4 regions of the Ancylobacter sp. IITR112 genome follow, and region 2 is predicted to be linked to each of the others. Evidence: riboswitches for the same ligand, from Rfam matches in the RefSeq annotation. Region 2 holds a riboswitch; each other region holds the start of a gene.

Region 1 (5,046 bases), 3.4 Mb from region 2:
CGACCAGGAATAGCGCTCATAGAGATTTGGCGAGCGGGTCTTGCGGGCCAGGCCGATGTCGAGCTGGCGTGCCTCGTCCGGCTGGTAGCGCAGGATCGCCGAACCGTCGATATTGATGTCGGTGCGGGCGTGGTCCAGCGCATTGAAGGCGGCCGCGTTGGCGCCATACATCATCTCATTATAGCCCTGTACATCGCCCGTGTTCATCCAGACGACATCGCTGCGCGCGCCAAGAATGGCGGTCCAGTTCTGGGACAGGACTCGCTCCCACTCGGCGAACACCCCGACACGCAGGCGCTGGCCGTCATTGATGTTCCAGAACGTGTCCGGCCCCATCATCATTGAGCCCTCGACCGGCGGCCACCAGTCATCGAGCTGATTGTAATAGAGCTCGTTGCCAACCCGCACGATGTCGATCGCGGTCGGCTCCAGCGTGCCGGCGACACGGTAGCCCATGTCGGTGCTCTTCGTGTCCATCGGCATGTCGCCGGTCTTGTCCGGCGCGATGAACCCCATAGTGTGGCGCACATGGTTATAGAAGGCGTTCGCCTCCAGTTGACCCCAGTCGAACTGCTTCTCGAGCGCGCCGTTGACGAAGAAGCTCTTATTGTCGACCATGTCCATATACTGGTTGACATAGCCTTGGTACGGAATGAACTGGCCGCCGACCTGTAAGGTTACCAGGCCATCGTCAAGCTTGCGCGACAGACTCAGGGCATGATTCTGAGTTTCGTACATTGTCGACTTGATTGTCGTGCCGTTGCCAGATGTGTAATCGTCCGCCTGCACCCAGCCGCCAGTGTAATTGACGCTGCCAACCTCATTGGCCGCATTGAGCTTAACATCAACCCCGACGACATTGCCGTTGCTGCGGTAATAGCCGGACACGCTGCCGGAGAAGACAATTTCCTCGCTGTCGGTGAAGGCCGGAGGCGCGACGGTCACGTCGATGCGCGCACCCGTATAGTCACCGCCGAGGCTCACGGGCGCGGTGCCGGAATAGACCGCCACCTGGGAGATCATGGCCGGGTTCACATAGGACATTGGCGGATTCATCATGTTCGGGCAGGCCGGGCCGAACAGCATGCCGTCAATGGATACCTGAACCTGGTCGGCGCTCATGCCGTTGACCGCCGGCAGGCTCGACACCCCGCCCGCGCCCCAGGATGCGCCCCCCGGCACGCGGTCGATCAGCGAACCGGAATCGGTGGTCCACAGTGTCGCGTTGCTGGCTTGGAAGGTCGAAATGGTGCCGGTGTCGGCGGGGACGAAGCCGTCATAGGTGAGGTCCGGCGGCGCCTCCGAGTCGGCCGTGCCGGCGGGCCGAACGACCATGACCGTGGGCAGTTGTTCAACAACGCTGGCATCCGGCCGGCCGGTTTGAGCGCTGGCGTCGGCAAGGACGCCGGGTAACCACAGCAGGGCAAGTGCCGTCGAGCGGCATAAGCGCGGCCTGCAGGAAAGGCGGCCCCGAGCGGTGCGGAGCAGGAGAGCAAAGGAAGGCATGGCATTTCCATCGGTCTGCGGCCCGGCGCGCATATCGGCGCGGCGGCGGGCGGCCACATGGGAAGATCGGCGTGCCCCGGGGAGGCCGCGCGGCTGCATCAGACGAGGAAGGGTGCGCCAGGTGGTCCGCGCGGAGGATGGGCGCAACGAAAGAGCGCGGCGAGCGACGGGCAGACGGTTGCCGGTGCCCAGTGGGACACGACAGCGAGATGGGCAGGCGCCGCATCCGCCGGCGCTTCGGGTATTATGAAACGATCCGGCGCTGTGCAGAATGGACAGTGGGGCGGGTGATGGCCCGTGTTTTCGTGACCGATCGGTGCGGAGGCATCGACGCAGAGGGCAAGGGTCGCGGCGGCGGCCGGATTGGCCCATATGCGCCCGGCGAAAACACCGGAGAGCGCCATCTGCGCGACAAGCACATAGGCAAGCGCCAGCGCCATCGCGCCAACGCCGAGCCCAAAGCGTCGTGAAGTGCCAGCCATCTCACCGATTCCCCTAGGGAATCATGGCAGGCCGCCGGACGCTCTGACAGAGCTAACCTACGACAGACCCTTGGACATTTTGTCCAAGGGTCCGCGCGTCAGGCCCGTTGAGGTCGCGGATGATATCCAGCCGTTCGGCGCTACCGGACGCGGCGCGCCCGGCACGGCTCACGCCACATCGTAGAGGCGCCGCTCGAACAGCGGCGTGCCGCGCAAGCCGCTCAGCGCCTTGGCGGCGGCCAGCACCGCAAGGTCGACCAGAGGTTCGACAATGATAACAAGCATATAGGCCGCGCCGAAGGAGAGGATCGACGAGGCGTTTTCGACAGTGAAACCGTGGCCGTAGAAGGCCCAGAACGCCACCCAGGCCACGATTCCGGCCTGATAGGCGGTGGAAAGCGCCAGCGCCTGCCGGTACTTCAGCTCCACATAGGGCGTGTTCGGTGAGATCAGTCGGGTGGACAGTGAGGCCAGTGCGAACAGTGGGACCAGCAGCGTGGTGACGTTCATGCCGTATTGCGGCAGGTCGAAGGGCGCGAAGAACAGACCCTGAATGGCGAGCCCCGCCGCCAGCCCGATCGCCGCCGGCGCGACGCCGAAAATGAGGAACAGCGTCGAGCCGAGGATGAGATGCACCTCCGACACGCCGACCGGATGGTGCGGCAGAATCTCGAAGAAACCGAAGACGAGCGCCGTCGTGGCGAGGCTGCGCAGCGCCAGCGAGACGACGCCGCGCTCGGCCACCGCGTCGGCGGCGAGCTTCAGCGTATAGGCGCCCGCGCCGGCCGCCGTGACATAGCTGAGCCAGATCTTTCCTTCGGCCACAAGGCCGGGTTCGATATGCATGATGGTCTCCTGTGCCGTCTCACCCGACGGCGCGCATGGGGTTCATCCGCATGGCCGGTCTCCTGACTCGCGGGTCACGGCATGCCTTCCGCCTTCCCGGACCGCCCGAAGGCGCGTTCCAGTGGCTCGATGGAAGGCCGCTCGCCGCTCACAGTCGCGGGGGCGGTCGGGGCTTCGGCGCGGAACCTCGCGGCTCCACGTCCTTCCCCGTTCCCGTTTCATCCATGCGGCGTCGCCGCACGGACACCATGCAGAATCGATGGGTGCATCGACAGGCGCATAGAACAGCCTGCATTCACGGCGCGCAAGCGGCTCCGCCCGCGGCCGGCGGCGAGGACGACACGGCGCGGGCCAGCTTCATATCCTTCGCACGCTTCGCACCGTTGGCGCTTCTCGCGCCCTTCGCACCCTTCGCACCCTTGGCGGCATACAGCGCCTCGACCTTGCGCTCACCCGCCGCGATACGCGCGAGGCCGTCGGCATCCGTCAGCATCAGCCGACCCTCCCGGCCGAAGGCGATCAGCCCCTCTTCGCGCAGGCGGCTCATGCAGCGGCTCACCGTCTCCAGCGTCAGGCCGAGCCAGTCGGCGAGATCCGCGCGGCTCAGATGCAGCGGAAAGCCAGCGCCGGCCACCGTCGCGCCCGCCTCGGCGAACTGGGCCGAGAGATCGAGCAGCGCGCCCGCCACACGCTCGCCCGCGCTCTGCCGGCCGAGCCGGGCGACGTGGCCGAGCGCCCGCAGCAGCAGCATCTCCTGATTGGCCGCCATCAGGGCGTGGCGGGCCTCGGGAGCCAAGTCCACCGGCTCAAGCTGCGTCGGCGTCAGCGCCACCGCCGCGGCGCCCAGCCGGGCGAGCACGGCGAGGTCGAGCAGCCCGCCCGGCCCGACAATATCGAGAATCTGCCGGCGCTCGGCATCGAGATGGCGGGTAAGGGCCACACAGCCCAACAGCACACGGGCGAGCGGCGCCGCGCCGGGCCCCGTGTCAGGCAGCACCGCCGTCACTCCCGGCGCCACTCTGAGCGGCGGGAAAGCGCGGCGCGGGCGGCCGGGCGGCGCGACCCGGACGGCCGCCGGGAGCGGAACCGCCCCGCACACCGGAAAGGGCGGGGATGCGAGCGAGGAAGTAAGAAACATGGGGCATGATCCGGCAAGCGCCGGACGCCCTCAGGCGGGCCGCTCCGGCAGCGTCACAGCCAAGGCAGGCGCCCGCCTGCCGCGAAGAGGGCGGGGCGGAGTGCGGGCGGCGCCCGTGACGAGATGCGGTAGAGCGGGACCGGACCAGCCTCGGAATCCTCCGGCACCGGAGACTGCATCACCCTACGGTATTCGGCGCGGGCGAAGAGCTCCGCCGCCGGGCCGGGCACCGCCGGGGCGCCCTGCAGGCGGCAAGCATCGCATCCGGGATGATGCGCGGGTGCGTGCGACGCGCCGTCCGCATCCGTTGGGCTGAGGCAGAGGTCGGGAAGCGTCCCGTCGGGCAGGGTGTACTGGGACAGGTCGATTCCCGCCTCGGCGGCGGCGACCACTGGCGGGCGCGGCACCGAAAGCGCCAGTACCAGCAGCAGGGCACAGAGAAGACGCAGCCACAGCCCCCGGGCACGGATGGCCGAGTAAGGTGCGGCCCTGCCGGCGATCGAACGGTGGAAGCGGGAGAAAGGCCGTGCCATGCAGACGGAGTTCCTGAGCCCGCATCACTGTACCGGGCGGCACGGCGCCCGACAGTGGACAGGATGTCCCAGCCTACCGCCGCCTGCCGCCTGCCGCCTGCCGCCTGCCGCCTGCCGCCTGCCGGCCGCGCCAGACGCGATGGCGAGCGCAGCGGCAAGGTCGCCGGCCGCGTTCGCGGTCCGCCGCCGGCAGCGCGCGCCGCACGGCGCAGACACCGTGCCGGCATCGGCTTTATGGATGTTTTCACCTGAGGACGGGCGCTCTATACTGCTGGCCCGTGCGCGGCCGGGGCGCCGCCCTCGCCACGCGGCCGCGACGCGGCGGAAAGGCGATCACCCATGCCCCATCTCGTGCGGTTTCTGCTTCGTCACGCACTGATCGGCGTCGGCCTCGGCGCGCTGTTCGTCGGCACGCTGGTGCTGCTCGATGTCGGGCGGCTCGGCACGCTGGTCGGCCAGTCCGCTTCCGGCGTCATCGCCCTTGTCATCCTCACCTTCGCCGTCGGCATCACCTTCGGCAGTGTGCAGATGGGTTTCGCCA
Region 2 (5,046 bases):
GCCATCCCGCTTTGCTGATGTGGGGCGTCGGTAATGAGGTGGAGGTCGACCTCGCCGATGATTCGCCAGTCTGGCCTGTGATCGAGGAGGTCGCGGCCATGGTCGCTCGCCTCGATCCCGCCCATCCCCCGCTTGCCGTGCTGGCCGAGACCGGCAGCGACAAGGTGGAAAAGCTGCGCCGGGCGGCGCCCAGCATCCAGGTTCTGGGTCTCAACTCCTATGGCGACGCCCTCTATTCCGTGACCGAGCGGGCGCGCAAGCAGGGCTGGGACGGGCCGATCATCATCACCGAGCTCGGCGCGCTTGGCCAGTGGCAGGCGGCGCACGCGCCCTGGGGGGCGCCCTTCGAGCCGAGTTCGACCCAGAAAGCGATCCAGCTTCGGCGCTATCTCGCCGCGCTGGAGACGCAGGAAGCTGGCGCCATCCTCTTCCTCTGGGGCCAGAAGCAGGAGGTGACGCCGAGCTGGCACAGCCTGCTGCTGCCCGATGGCGTGTGGCTGGAGGCGGCGGAAGCCATGGCGCAGGCCTGGGGCGGGCAGCCGCCAGGCGGCAACCAGGCCCCGCGCATCGCCGCGCTGCGGGTGGCGGGAGAGCCGAGCGCGCCTTTTGCCGCGTGGCCGGCGAATGAGGAGGGCGCGTTCACGCTCGACGCTGTCGAGCCCGATGGCGACCTGATGGAGGTGCGCTGGTTCGTGATGGCCGAGAGCGAGGAACGCGGCATTGGCGGCGATCGCGAAGCGGTGCCGCCGCTTTTCCCCGAGGCGGTGCGCCAGAGCGGACCGACCGGCGCGCGCGTCGCCGGCCTCCGGCCGGGGCATTACCGCATCTTCGTCGAATTGCGCGACGGCAAGGGCGCCGGCGCCACCGCCAATATGCCGTTCGCGGTGCGCTAGCGCCACTCGCGGGTGTGCGGAGGCGGACGCGAACGGCGCGCCCGCCTGTGGATAGCGCGCTTGCGCGTCGCTGCCGCTTGCAATGCGCGCGCAAACGGGGTAGCAGACGGGCCCTCGCGGTTGGCCAACCACTCTGGTCCGCCCGCCGCGAACAGGCTTCCCCGCCGCAGGGCGGAAAGCCGGGCGCCCGTAGCTCAGCTGGATAGAGCACCAGACTACGAATCTGGGGGTCAGAGGTTCGAATCCTTTCGGGCGCGCCATTCCATCTCATTGAAAACGCTGAGATTTTAGAATCTGCCGGGTGCTGTCGACCGGCTTAATTTTTGAAGTTACGCCGGTTTTGGATGGGCGGACACTGCTTCGCGCCCAGTCGCATCTCGGCGTGTTTGCGGCGGACAACCCACTACGGAACTAAGGTTGACCAGTTCGCCCCTCACTGCGACGTCAGGATTATTGCGTTGACCTAGGGCACCGGAGCCCGGATGGCTGCGCTGTTCTCCACATCGATCGAGTTGCGCCACCTGGCCTGCTGCCGGCTTCATGAAACACCCACTCTCGGTGTCCACGAAACCGGCAGCAGGCCAGTCGCGCGAATTGCCGCTTTGACGCGCAGGATAAGGTGCCTGCTTGTCGGTCTTGGGATGGAGGGCAGACAGGCGGTTTAAGAGATGGAATCGTCCGCTTTGCGCCGCCATGTCGGTCATTGCCGTGGTGACGGGCCGTCCCCAGAAGCGGATATCAGCGAAGCACGCTAGTTCGGCACTTTTTACCGTCAGCGAGTGCGTCCGTGTCAGCGCCAGGAACGAAACTAAGGCGGTTGAGCGATAGCAGACATGGAGAGGATCAGTTGACCGACGTTATGTCGACATAAAGATGTCTTTATATCTTATTTGACAATCCCGAAGGCCCGGGTCATTGTCCTGCCGTCAAGGTTCTGCGGCGCCGCGTGCGTCGCAGCTAAGAGGGAAGCCGGTGAGTCTCTCGGGACAATGCCGGCGCTGCCCCCGCAACTGTAAGCGGCGAGCCTGTCGTCCATTCCGTGTCACTGGAGCGCAAGTTCCGGGAAGGCCGGGCGAGAGGCGGTGACCCGCGAGCCAGGAGACCTGCCCTGACAACATAATCGTCCCTGGGCGGGGTGTCCGGTGGTGCGTTCGCGCGTCCGCCGGTGTGTTGCGCCGGTGGTTGCGTCGTCGCGTCCGCTCGGCCTTTGCCCCCAATCCTGATTGGGGTTAGCCGAATGAACTTCCCTTATTCCGCCGGCACGGTGCCGGTTTCCACCCTCGGTACGCCGCGCATCGGTCCGCGCCGCGAACTCAAGGCCGCCCTTGAATCATACTGGTCCGGCAAGAGCGACGCGCCGGCACTGCTGGAGGCCGCCGCGCGCCTGCGCGCCGCCAATTGGGCGCGGCAGAAGGCGCTGGGCGTCACCAACATCCCCTCCAACGATTTCTCGCTCTACGACCATGTGCTCGACACGGCGGTGATGGTGGGAGCGATCCCGCCCGCCTATGGCTGGACCGGCGGTCCGGTGCCGCTCGACACCTATTTCGCCATGGCGCGCGGCAGCCAGAGCGGGGAGGCAGCGTGCGCGCATGGTCACGCGGACCAGCAGAGTCACGGCGTTCCGGCGCTGGAGATGACCAAATGGTTCGACACCAACTATCACTACATGGTGCCGGAATTTTCTCGCGGGCAGCGCTTCTCGCTCACCTCCGCCAAGCCGGTCGACGAGTATCGCGAAGCCAAGGCGCTGGGCTATGAGACACGGCCGGTGCTGCTGGGGCCCGTCAGCTTCCTCACGCTCGGCAAGGCGAAGGAAGACGGGCTTGAACCGCTCAGCCTGCTTGGCGAATTGCTGCCGGTCTATGTCGAGGTGCTGCGCCGGCTCTCCGCCTCGGGAGCGGACTGGGTGCAGATCGACGAGCCCTGCCTCGTCACAGATCTTGATGACGCCGCCCGCGCCGCGCTGCGCGAGGCCTATGGCTTCTTTGCCCATGCGCTGCCCCGGCTGAAGATCATGCTGACCCCCTATTTCGGCCGGCTCGGCGACAATCTCGACACAGCGCTTTCCCTGCCGGTCGCCGGGCTGCATCTCGATCTGGTGCGCGGCGCCGGGCAACTGCGCGAGGTGGCGGACAGGGCGCGCGCGGGCCTCGTGCTGTCGCTCGGTGTCATTGACGGGCGCAATGTCTGGCGCGCCAATCTTCCGAAGCTGCTCGACACGCTTGAACCCTTCGTGCGCAAGCGCGGCACCGATCATGTCGAGATCGCCCCGTCCTGCTCGCTGCTGCATGTGCCGATCGACCTCGAACAGGAAACCGGCCTCGATCCCGATGTGAAGAGCTGGCTCGCCTTCGCCGTGCAGAAGATGGACGAACTCGTCACGCTCGGCACCGCGCTCGCCGGCGGGCGCGAGGTGGTGCTCGGCAAGCTCGCCGCCTCGGCCAGGGCCGCCGAGGCCCGCGCAACATCCGCCAAGGTGCACGATGCCGCCGTCGCCGCGCGCCTGTCGGCTATCACGCCGGCGGATACGCGCCGCGCCAGCCCGTTCGCCCACCGCGCCGAACAGCAGCGTGCGCGCCTTGGTCTGCCGCTCTACCCGACCACCACCATCGGCTCCTTCCCGCAGACGCCGGAAGTGCGCAAGGCACGTGCCGCCCACGGCAAGGGTGAACTGACGGACATCGCCTACGAGGCGTTTCTGAAGGAGGAGACCGCCCGCACCATTCGCTGGCAGGAGGAGATCGGGCTCGATGTGCTCGTGCATGGCGAGTTCGAGCGCAACGACATGGTGCAGTATTTCGGCGAGCAGCTTTCCGGCTTCGCCTTCACCCGGCATGGCTGGGTACAGAGCTATGGCTCGCGCTATGTCCGCCCGCCGATCCTGTTCGGCGATGTCTCGCGGCCCGCGCCGATGACGGTCGACTGGTGGCGCTTTGCGCAAGGGTGCACCGATCGGCCGTTGAAGGGCATGCTGACCGGCCCGGTGACGATCCTCAACTGGTCTTTCGTCCGCGATGATGTGCCCCGAAGCTTGGCCTGCCGACAGATCGCGCTCGCCATACGCGACGAGGTGGTCGACCTGGAAGCCGCCGGCGCGGCGATGATCCAGATCGACGAGGCGGCGATCCGCGAGGGCCTGCCGCTGCGCCGCGCCGAGTGGGACGCCTATCTCGACTGGGCGGTGGAGAGCTTCCGCCTCTGTGCCTCCGGCGTGCGGGACGAGACGCAGATCCACACCCATATGTGCTATTCGGAGTTCAACGACATCATCGCCTCCATCGCAGCCATGGATGCCGATGTGATCTCCATCGAGACCTCACGCTCGAAGATGGAACTGCTCGACGCCTTCGTCGACTATCGCTACCCCAATGAGATCGGGCCGGGGGTCTACGACATCCACTCGCCGCGCGTGCCGCCGGTCGAGGAGATGGTCGAACTGCTGGTGAAGGCGAGGGAGCGCCTTGCCGCCGAGCAGATATGGGTCAATCCCGATTGCGGGCTCAAGACCCGCAAATGGGACGAGGTGCGCCCGGCGCTCATCAACATGGTGGCAGCGGCGCATCGCCTGCGCAGCGATCTCGCCCAGGCGGCCGAATGAGCGGGGCATACAGCCCGGAAGTGACGCGTCTCATCGACATCGTCTTCCCGGGCGCCACCAACCATCACGGCACCCTCTTCGGGGGTGCCGGCCTCGCTCTCATGGACCGGGTCGCCTTCATCGCGGCGGCCCGGTACGCACGAGCCGACTTCGTCACGGCGTCCTGCGAGCGGATCGACTTCGCGGCACCCGCACAGCTTGGCGACATCGTCGAACTGACCGGACGGGTCATCCGCGTCGGCCGCCGTTCGCTCGGTGTCGAGGTCGATATGGTGGCCGAAGCACCGCTCGCCGGCGCGCGGCGACGTTGCACGGTGGGGGTGTTCAACATGGTGGCGGCCGAGATGCCCGCGACCATGCCGCCGGTGTCTGAAGCGGTGGAAGACAGCCCGGAGGTTCTCCGCATGGCCGATCTCGTCATGCCGGGCGAGACCAGCCATTACGGCAGCCTCTATGGCGGCAGCGCGCTGGCCTTCATGGCCAAGGCGGCGTTTGTGGTGGCGACGCGGCATTCGCGCCGCGCCGTGGTCATGGCCGCGGCTCCGGCGGTCG
Region 3 (5,046 bases), 2.3 Mb from region 2:
CCGCCGCGGTCGATGTCGCCGATCAGCACCACGGGCACGTCAGCGGCGCGGGCAAACCCCATATTGGCGATGTCGTTGGCGCGCAGATTGATCTCCGACGCCGAGCCGGCGCCTTCAACCAGCACGAGGTCGGCCTCGGCTCGCAGCCGCTCATAGCTGTCCAGTACAGCGGACATGAGCGCGGGCTTGAGCTTCTGATAATCCGCCGCTTTCGCCGTGCCCCGCGCGCGACCCTGCACGATGACCTGCGCGCCGATCTCGCTCTGCGGTTTCAGCAGCACCGGGTTCATGTGGACGGAAGGGGCGACGCCGGCGGCGCGGGCCTGCAGCGCCTGCGCGCGGCCGATTTCGCCGCCATCGGGCGTGACGGCGGCATTGTTCGACATGTTCTGCGGCTTGAACGGGCGCACGATGAGCCCGCGCCGGGTGAAGGCGCGGGCGAGGCCGGCGACGATCAGCGACTTGCCGACATCCGAGCCGGTGCCCTGGAACATGAGGGCGAGGGGCTTATGAAGGGGAGGGCTCATGCCCCCTCTCCCCATCGGGGAGAGGGATGGGGTGAGGGGTCCTTCAGCCGGTGAGCCGGGAGCCCCCTCACCGACCCGCTGCGCGCGCCACCTCTCCCCGACGGGGAGAGGGCAGAAAGGCCCGCACAGGACGGTTCATCGCGGCGGGAGATCAGCCGCGCCGTGCTTCGAGATAGTCGACGCGGCGTTCCAGATTGGCTTCCCGCACCATGCCGGGGATGAGGAACAGGTCGATGATCTGCCCGATGCCGAGCAGGCCGACCGTCAATAGCCACAGGGCGCCGGTCCAGTAGCGGCCGGTATAGAAGCGCTGGATGCCGCACACGCCGATCAGGCCGAAGCACCAGAACAGATAGGCGATGGGGGTGGAACGCATCGAAGCGTTTCTCCATGAAAGAACCACGCCGCAACAGCCGGCGTCCTCTCTCACATAGGAATGACGCTGCGCAATTGCGAGATCGCCGCCACGGCCCGCGTGCCGATTTCGACCGGCCGCGCATCAGAACTCGATGCCCTTCTGCGCCTTCACCCCGGCTTTGAAATGGTGCTTCACGAGCCCCATCTCGGTGACGAGGTCGGCGGCCTCGATCAGCTCCGCCTTGGCATTGCGGCCGGTGACGACGACGTGCAGCCCCTCGCGGCGGGCGCTGAGCGCCGCCACCACCTCGGTGAGCGGGAGATAATCGTAGCGCAGGGCGATGTTGAGTTCGTCCAGAATGACCAGCCCGAAGGCGGGGTCGTCCATCATCTCCCGCGCCTTGTCCCAGGCGCGGCGGGCGGAAGCGATGTCGCGGGCGAGGTCCTGCGTCTCCCAGGTGAAGCCCTCGCCCATGGAATGCCATTCCACCCGCGCGCCGAAGCTTTCCAGCGCCGTGCGCTCGGCCGAGTCCCACGCGCCCTTGATGAACTGGACGACGCCGACCCTGGCCCCGTCCGGTTGGCCGAGCGTGCGCAGAGCGAGGCCGAAGGCGGCGGTGGACTTGCCCTTGCCGGGGCCGGTGTGGACCAGCAGAAGGCCCTTTTCGACGGTCTTTTCCGCCACTTCCGCGTCCTGCACCGCCTTGCGCTTCTCCATCTTGGCGCGGTGGCGGGCGGCGTCCTCGGGGGAAATATCGCTCATTCGGCGCTTCCTTTCACGTAGAGCGGCAGGCCGGCGACGGTGAAGACCACGCGCGCGGCGCGGGCGGCGACCATCTGGTTGAGCCGTCCCTGCGCGTCGCGGAACCGGCGGGCCAGCGCATTATCCGGGACGATGGAGAGGCCGACCTCGTTGGAGACCGCGACCACCGGCCCGTCATGGGCGACGAGCGCCTCGACCAGAGCGGCGCATTCGGTGGCAAGATCGGCCTCCGCCAGCAGGCGGTTGGACAGCCAGAGCGTGAGGCAATCCACCAGCACCGGCCGGCCGGGCGGCAGCGCCCTGAGCGCGGCGGCGAGGTCGTGCGGGGCGTCCCGCGTCTCCCAGCCTGCCGCGCGGCGGGCGCGGTGCTCGCCGATGCGCTCACGCATTTCGTCGTCCCAGGCCCGCGCGGTGGCGAGGTAGCACCAGGGCGGGGGCAGGGCGGTGACGAGGCCTTCGGCATAGGCGCTCTTGCCCGAACGCGCGCCGCCGAGAACGAGCGTCAGCGCCATGGCGGGCAGACCGGGGCAAAGCGGGGCGGCATCGTCATGGTTCCCAATGGGGCTCCGAGAGGCGGCGGCGGGCGAGCGGCGGACTATAGCGGCGGCGCGGGGGCGGGCAACCGCCGGGGCCGGGGCGTGCGGTTTGACTTTGCCGGCCAAGCCTCCTTTAGTGGCCGCGACCGACGGTTTTCTCCCGCGAGGGAGGGACGAAGAGGGAATGCGGTGCGGGGCTCTCGGGCCCCCATTCCGCGGCTGCCCCCGCAACTGTAAGCGGCGAGCCTCAGCCGGAAGCCACTGGAGAATGTCTCCGGGAAGGCGGCGACGAGGCGGCGACCCGCGAGCCAGGAGACCTGCCGGCGGTCCGGTCGTGCGTGCCGGCGGGGTGCCCGGCAGACAGGCAGAGACGCGCCACGGCGCGGCTTCGCGCGGGGATTCCCCCGCGACCGACGCATCCCGCGAATCCGTTGCCCGTGGAGATGCTGATGTCCGCCCCCGATTCCCGCCCCGCCGCGCTCGACCGCGTGCCCTGCACCATCGTCACCGGTTTTCTCGGCTCGGGGAAAACGACGCTGATCCGCCATGTGCTGGAGCATGCGCGCGGCAAGAGGCTGGCGGTGATCGTCAACGAATTCGGCGATGTCGGTATCGACGGCGAGATCCTGAAGGGCTGCGGCATCGAGACCTGCCCGGAAGAGAACATCGTCGAACTCGCCAATGGCTGCATCTGCTGCACCGTGGCGGATGATTTCGTGCCGGCGCTCGACGCCATTCTCGCGCGCGAGCCGAAGGTCGACCACATCCTGATCGAGACCTCCGGTCTCGCTCTGCCCAAGCCGCTGGTGCAGGCCTTCCACTGGCCGGCGATCAAGAGCCGGGTGACGGTCGACGGCGTGGTGGCGGTGGTGGATGGCGAGGCGCTAGCCTCCGGCCGCGTCGCGCACGATCATGACGCGCTCGCCGCCCAGCGCGCCGCCGATGACAGCCTCGACCATGACGACCCGATCGAGGAAGTGTTCGACGACCAGATCGCCTGCGCCGATCTCGTCATCCTCACCAAGGCCGACCTGATCGATTCCGAAGGGCAGGCCAAGGCCCGCGCCGCGCTCGACGCCGAACTGCCCAGGGGCGTGCGGGTGGTGAGCGTGACCGAGGGGCGGATCGACCCGGCCATCCTGATGGGTCTCGGCGTCGGCACCGAGAACGACATCGAGAACCGCAAGACGCATCACGATGACGAGCTCGACCACGACCATGACGATTTCGACAGCTTCGTCGTCGCGGTGCCCGAGATCGCCGACCCGGCCGAATTCGCGGCGCGGGTGGCGCGCGCGGCGGAAGAGGCCGACGTGCTGCGGGTGAAGGGGTTCCTGCCCGTCGCCGGAAAGAAGATGCGGCTGCTGGTGCAGGCGGTGGGCCCGCGCGTGGCGCATCATTTCGACCGGCCGTGGGGCGAAGCGGAGCGCACCGGGCGCCTCGTCGCCATCGGGCTGAAGGGGCTGGACCGCGCCAAGGTGGAGGCGATCCTCGCCGGGGAGAGCGTGGCGGCGTGACGCTTCCGTCATCCCGGACGGCCGTGAGGCCGATCCGGGATCGCCGGCCGGACTGAACGGCAACCGATCCCGGCCTGGCGCTGCGCGTCGGCCGGGATGACGATTTCAGGAGACCCGCCTCCCCATGCACATTCTCGCCACCAGTTCTTCCAGCCTCGACGATCTCGTCGAGCCGGTCGATCTCGGCCAGACGCCGGGCGAGATGGTGGTGGTCTCCTTCGCCGACAGCGACCTCGGCGCGCTCGCCGCCGCCATGGCGCAGGCGCAGGAGCGGGGGGACAATCTGCCGAGCCTGCGCCTCGCCAATCTGCGCGATCTGCGCCACCCGATGTCGGTTGATCTGTGGATCGACAAGGTGGGGAGCCGCGCCCGCATCGTGGTGGTGCGGCTGCTCGGCGGGCTCGACTGGTGGCGCTACGGCGTCGACCGGCTGGCCGCCGAGGCGCGGGCACGCGGCTTTGCGCTCGCGGTGCTGCCGGGCGAGGACCGCGACGACCCGCGCCTCGCCGACGCCTCCACCCTGAACGCGGCGGAGCTGGGCACACTGCTCGGCTATTTCCGCGCTGGCGGGCCGGGAAACATGGCCGCGCTGCTGCGGGTTCTTGCCGCCCATGCGGGGCGGACGATGGCCCCGCCGCCCCCTGCGCAGAACCTGCCGCTGGCGGGGTTTTATGCGTGGGAGGGGGCTTCCCCCGAGGGGCCTTCTGCCCCCACCATCCCCGTCATCTTCTACCGTTCCATGGCGCTGGCGGGCGACACCGCGCCGGTCGACGCTCTCTGCGCGGCGCTTGCGGCGCGGGGGCTCGACCCGCGCCCGATCTATGTCGCCAGCCTGAAGGAGCCGACCTCCATCGCCTTCCTGCGCGATGCGCTGGCGGGGATGAAGCCCGCCGCGATCCTGACGCTCACCGCCTTCGCCGCCGCCGATCCCGGCGAGGCCACGGTGCTGGACGCGCCCGGCGTGCCGGTGCTGCAGGCGATCATCGGCACCACCAGCCGCGCGGGCTGGGCGGAAGGCGTGCGCGGGCTGACCAGCGCCGATCTCGCCATGCATGTGGTGCTGCCGGAACTCGACGGGCGGGTGCTGGCCGGGGCGCTCTCCTTCAAGGCGCCGCAGGAAACACAGGCCGTGCCCGGCTTCGCCGCGCTGGTGAACGCGCCGGTGCCCGACCGGGTGGCGCAGGTGGCCGCGCGCGTCGCGGCGCTGGTGCGGCTGCGGCAGACCCCGCGCGGCGAGCGCCGCGTGACCGTGCTGATGCCGGACTATGCCGGCGCCCCCGGCCGCACCGGCTGGGCGGTGGGGCTCGACGTGCCGGCGAGCGTGCGGGCGCTGCTGGCGGACATGG
Region 4 (5,046 bases), 1.8 Mb from region 2:
CAGAGCACGCCGATGCGGTCGCAGAACAGCGAGGCGAGGTTGAGGTCGTGCAGCGCCACGATGCAGGTCACCCCAAGCCGCCGCACCAGGCCGAGAATGGCGAGCTGGTGCTGGATGTCGAGATGGTTGGTTGGCTCGTCGAGAATGAGTTCGCGCGGCGCCTGCGCCAGCGCGCGGGCGATATGGACGCGCTGGCGCTCGCCGCCCGACAGCGTGTGCCAGTATTGGTCATGCCGCTCCATCAGCCCGACCCGCTCCAGCGCCGCATCCACCGCCGTCTCGTCCTCGCGGCTCCAGGAGGCGAAGGCGGCGCGGTGTGGCGTTCGCCCCAGCCGCACCACGTCGCAGACGGTGAGCGCGATCTCGGTCGTGGCCTGCTGCTCGACAAAGGCGAGGCGCCGGGCGAGATCACGGCGGGCGACACCGGCGATGTCGTGCCCGTCCAGCGTCACCACGCCGCTCGCCACGTTTCGCAGCCGGCAAAGCAGGCGCAGCAGGCTCGACTTGCCCGAGCCATTGGGGCCGATGAGACCGAGCACCCGGTTGGGCTCGACCTCCAGCGTCACGCCGTCGACAATGAGCTTGCCGCCGGCACCCCAGCGCACATCATGGGTAGCGAGCGTCATGCCGGCCGCCGCGCGCGATAGAGGATAAGGGCGAAGGCCGGCGCGCCCACCAGCGCGGTGACGATGCCAATCGGCAGGATCTGCTGCGGCACCAAGATGCGCGAGAGCACATCGGCGAGGATCATGAACACCGCGCCGATGACGAGGCAGGCCGGCAGCAGCCGGGCATGGCCGGGGCCGACGAGGAAGCGCGCGGCATGCGGAATGACCAGCCCGACAAAGCCGACCGTGCCGACGATCGCCACCATGGTGGCGGTGAGCAGCGCGGTGGTCGCCAGCAGCACCAGCCGCACCCGCGTCACATGGATGCCGAGCGAGGCCGCCGCATCGGCGCCGAAGGCGAAGGCATCCAGCGCCTTGGCGTGGACCATGCACACAAGGAAGCCGAGCAGCGCCACTGGTGCCGCCACCGCGAGGTCGGGCCAGCGCACGCCGCCGAAATTGCCCAGCAGCCAGAACATCACGCCGCGCGCCTGTTCAGCGCTCGCCATGGTGGTGACGATGGTGGCGGTGGCCGCGTTGAACAATTGCGAGCCGGCGACTCCGGCGAGAATCACCCGGTCGCTGGCCCCGCCCGCCCCGGCGGCGAGCAGGCCGACCAGCACCAGCGCCGCCACCGAGCCGAGAAATGCCCCGCCGGAAAGCCCCAGCGTCGCCCCGCCAAAGCCGAGGATCATCACCGCCACCGCGCCCGTCGAGGCGCCGGCGGAAACGCCGAGAATATACGGCTCCGCCAGCGGGTTGCGCAGCAGCGCCTGCAGGATGGCGCCGGAAAGCGCCAACGCGCCACCGCACAAGGCCGCCATCAGCGCCCGGCTCAGCCGGTACTCGAAGATCACCCCCTGCTGGATGGCGCTGACGGGATAACCAAGACCGAACAGCCCGTTGCCGAGCGCGCGGAAGGCGACGCCGAGCGGGATCGGCATCTCGCCCACCGTCACTGCCAGCGCGATGGCGACGACCAGCGCGGCGAGGGAAAGGCCGGCGAGGGCAAGCCGCGCCGGCCAGTTCGGCCCGATGGCGATGTGGCTCAATGGACCAGACCGAAGCCCTGCACCGCCGTGGCGATGGCCTCCAGCCCGTCCACCGTGTCCATGCCCGGCCGCGTGGCGGCGACATCGACGATGACGATGCGCCCGTTCTTCACGGCGGAGAGCTGGCTGGCCACCGGATCGGTCTTGAGGAAGGCGAGCTTGGCGTCGATGTCGTCGGCGGGAAAGCGGCGGCGGTCCATCTTCACCAGAACCAGCACGTCGGGATCGTTGGCGGCGATGGTCTCCCACCCCACCAGCGGCCATTCCTCCTGCGTGGTGATGATGTTGCGGATGCCGAGCTGTTCCATCACATAGGCCGGCACGCCGTTCTTGCCGGCGAGGAAGGCGTCGCCCTTGATCTCCTTGCTGGAGAACCACAGCGCCATCGACACGTCCTTGCCGTTCAGTGTCGCGACGGTGCGGGCGGCTTCCGCCTCGCGCGCCTTCAGGCGGGCGACCAGCGCCTCGGCGCGGTCCGACACGTCGAAGATGGCGCCATATTCAAGGATGTTCCGGTAGAGAAGTTCGGTCGAATACATCTGGGTACGCACCCCGTCGCCGGCGCCGCTATTATCCTTGCCGACGCAGTCGGTGGGCGAGACATAGACCGGCACCTTCACCGCGTCGAAGCGCTCGCGCTTGCCGACGATGCCATTGGGCCCGATGTGCCACTCATACATGGCGACGACGAGGTCCGGCTCCTGCCCGACCACCGCCTCGAAGCTCGGGTCATTGTCGGCGAGCCGCTTCACCCCGGCGTTCACCGTCTCGTAAGGCTTGGCCACGGGGCCGAACCACAGCGCGCTGGCGACCACCCGGTCGCCGAGGCCGAGCGCATAGAGGATTTCCGTCTGCGCCTGGCCGATGCTCACCACCCGCTTGGGCGCGTGGTCGATCACCACCTTGGAACCGCAATTCTCAAGGGTGAGCGGATAGGTCGTGCCGGCGAGGGCCTCGGTCAGGCCCGCGCTCGCGAGCAGGCCAAGCGCCACGGCGAGGCCTTGAGCCGAGCGACGGAGAAGATGAGAGGTCGTGTTGAGCATTGTCACCGCTTCCTGAACAGGAAGACGGGAAGCGTAAAGGAAACCACCCGGGTGGGAGCGAATCGCACTCCCGCGCGGCCGGCAACCTTCGGAGCACCCCGCCCGAAAGATTGTGTGCGATCAGGGCAGGTCTCCTGGCTCGCGGGTCGACGCTGGCTCCGCCCGGCCTTCCCGGCGCGCGGCCGAGGCCGGTGACGCCAGTGGACGATGGGCAGAGGGCTCGCCGCTTACAGTTGCGGGGGCAGCCTCGGCTTCGGCGCGGGGCGCCTCACCGAATTCCCTCTTAGCTTCGGGCAGGGCGCCCGAAGAACCGTGATCGGCGGCGACCGTAACGGCTGGGGCTGCCCCGTCAAGAGCGCCGACCGGCACCAGCCTTTCGCCTTGAATGATACATTGTATCGTTTAGCCGCACAAGAGTGAGGCGGTCGCTCCCCGCCTCTCGCAGGTCGCCCACGTGGTGGCGCAGGGGCGACCGGGCCGGCCGAAACTTGGCCGAGTGGCGATCTTGCCGGGCTCCGAGCGAAACATCATAGTCGATCGTGCAGATTCCCCCGTCGCCGGCAGCGACGGAGGGGAGCCTCCCTTCCAGTTCCAGACGGGCGCGGCGATGGCGCCTCCGTCCTCTCCCCCAGGGGCCCGCCCATGCCGCGCAAGCCGACGAACATCATCTATTCGTCCCAGGAGAAGCCGCCGGCCGGCACCGTGCTCATTCTCGGGGTCCAGCATGCGACGCTGGCCCTGCTGTTCATCGTCTACCCGCTTGTCGCGGCGGCGGAGGCCGGGCTGTCCTTCGACGACACCCAGCTCTTCATCACCAGTTGCATCATCTTCATGGGCATCGCGACGCTACTGGAATGCCTGCCGCGTTACGGCGCGGGCATGCTGCTGGTGCAGATTCCGAACATGGCGCACATGCCGCTGGCGGTGCAGTCGCTTGCCGCCGGCGGGCCGGCGCTTTATGCCGGCATGAGCCTCGTCGCCGCCGTGTCGCAACTGACGCTCTCCCGCTTCATGGGCGCGCTCCGGGCGGTGTTTCCGCCGGAGGTGTGCGGCGTCGCCGTGACCATGCTCGGCGTGGCGCTGGCTGATCCGGCGCTGCGGCGCGTCTTCGGCATTTCAGGCGAGATCACACCGGATCTCGACATGCGCTATGCCATTGTCAGCTCGGTGACGCTGGTCATCATCATCGGCCTCGCCATCTTCTCGCGCGGCATGCTGCGCCTGTTCGCCGTGGCGATCGGCGCGGCGGTGGGCTGGGGGCTGGCGGCCTATCTAGGCGTGGCGCCGGAGCCCAATGCCAGCTTCGCCACCCTGCCCTATATCGACCTGCCGCATCTCGGCCTGCCGGGCCTCAGCTTCTTTTCCTGGGCGCTCATTCCGGCGGCGGTCATCACCGGCGTGCTCTCGGCGGTGGACATGGTCGGCACCGTCGTGTCCATGCAGCGCATGGACGATGCCGACTGGCGCCGCGCCGATCTCGATCAGGCCGGCCGCGCCATTCAGGCGAACTGCATCGGCGATATCGGCACGGCGGTGACCGGCGGCTTCGCCAGCGCCTCCTCCTCGGCCGCCGTCGGCGTCGCCTTCGCCACCGGCACGACGGCGTGGCGGGTCGGCGCCGTCTCCGGCATCCTCATCATCCTTTCCGCCTTCTCGCCCCGCCTCATCGGCGTGCTGACCATCATCCCCTCCCCGGTCATCGGCGCCATTCTCATCTATGCCGCCGCCTTCCTCACCGTGGCGGGCATGGAACTGATCCTGTCGCGCCGGCTGAGCGACCGGCGCATCTTCACCGTGGGCCTCGCCATCCTCACCGGCCTCGCCGTGGCCATCCTTCCCGGCCTCGTCACCCTCACCCCGGAATGGGCGCAGCCCATCGTCGAATCGCCGCTTTCCATCGCCACCGCCGTCGCCATCGTGCTGAACCTGGTGTTCCGCATCGGCATCCGTCAGGAAGCCTCGCGCGAGGTGACGGCGGACGAGAACTCCTTCACCGTCGCCACCGAGTTCCTGGAGCATCAGGGCGATTTGTGGGGCGCGCGCCGCGATGTCATCGCCCTCGCGATCCCCGTCGTGGCGGAAGGTGTGGAAATGCTGCTCGACACCGGGGTCGCCCCCGGCAAGCTGGAGGTCCGGGCACATTTCGACGAGGAGAATTTCGATGTGGCCCTGCTTTATGACGGCGAGCCCATCACCATTCCCGACCACCGCCCCTCGCCGGAAGACCTGCTGGGCGACGCCCATGCGGTGGCCCGCTTCGTCGGTTACATGCTGAGCAAGCGCGCCGACAAGCTGGTGCTCGGCACCGATGGCGCCCGCCAGAAGCTCACCCTGCGCTTCGAG

What was found. Region 2 has a riboswitch for cobalamin ahead of metE (5-methyltetrahydropteroyltriglutamate--homocysteine S-methyltransferase). Riboswitches for the same ligand answer to the same signal wherever they lie in the genome.
Region 1: another riboswitch for cobalamin. It lies ahead of AAC979_RS17200 (energy-coupling factor ABC transporter permease); the one in region 2 lies ahead of metE (5-methyltetrahydropteroyltriglutamate--homocysteine S-methyltransferase).
Region 3: another riboswitch for cobalamin. It lies ahead of cobW (cobalamin biosynthesis protein CobW); the one in region 2 lies ahead of metE (5-methyltetrahydropteroyltriglutamate--homocysteine S-methyltransferase).
Region 4: another riboswitch for cobalamin. It lies ahead of AAC979_RS09505 (ABC transporter substrate-binding protein); the one in region 2 lies ahead of metE (5-methyltetrahydropteroyltriglutamate--homocysteine S-methyltransferase).

The regions. Positions count from the first base shown of each region.
Region 1 covers NZ_JBGCUS010000001.1:3,614,261-3,619,306, forward strand. The annotation lists gene AAC979_RS17190 (TonB-dependent receptor) at 1-1,335, opposite strand, end outside; gene AAC979_RS17195 (hypothetical protein) at 1,797-1,976, shown strand; gene AAC979_RS17200 (energy-coupling factor ABC transporter permease) at 2,157-2,834, opposite strand; cobalamin riboswitch at 2,869-3,100, opposite strand; gene AAC979_RS17205 (Crp/Fnr family transcriptional regulator) at 3,130-3,831, opposite strand; gene AAC979_RS17210 (hypothetical protein) at 4,026-4,505, opposite strand; gene AAC979_RS17215 (hypothetical protein) at 4,845-5,046, shown strand, end outside.
Region 2 covers NZ_JBGCUS010000001.1:169,743-174,788, forward strand. The annotation lists gene AAC979_RS00755 (glycosyl hydrolase) at 1-893, shown strand, start outside; tRNA gene AAC979_RS00760 (tRNA-Arg) at 1,077-1,153, shown strand; cobalamin riboswitch at 1,806-2,019, shown strand; gene metE (5-methyltetrahydropteroyltriglutamate--homocysteine S-methyltransferase) at 2,131-4,494, shown strand; gene AAC979_RS00770 (acyl-CoA thioesterase) at 4,491-5,046, shown strand, end outside.
Region 3 covers NZ_JBGCUS010000001.1:2,516,933-2,521,978, reverse strand. The annotation lists gene AAC979_RS12095 (cobyric acid synthase) at 1-494, opposite strand, end outside; gene AAC979_RS12090 (NINE protein) at 679-903, opposite strand; gene cobO (cob(I)yrinic acid a,c-diamide adenosyltransferase) at 1,027-1,647, opposite strand; gene cobU (bifunctional adenosylcobinamide kinase/adenosylcobinamide-phosphate guanylyltransferase) at 1,644-2,159, opposite strand; cobalamin riboswitch at 2,317-2,523, shown strand; gene cobW (cobalamin biosynthesis protein CobW) at 2,633-3,700, shown strand; gene cobN (cobaltochelatase subunit CobN) at 3,825-5,046, shown strand, end outside.
Region 4 covers NZ_JBGCUS010000001.1:1,953,690-1,958,735, forward strand. The annotation lists gene AAC979_RS09495 (ABC transporter ATP-binding protein) at 1-626, opposite strand, end outside; gene AAC979_RS09500 (FecCD family ABC transporter permease) at 623-1,660, opposite strand; gene AAC979_RS09505 (ABC transporter substrate-binding protein) at 1,657-2,703, opposite strand; cobalamin riboswitch at 2,810-3,033, opposite strand; gene AAC979_RS09510 (uracil-xanthine permease family protein) at 3,346-5,046, shown strand, end outside.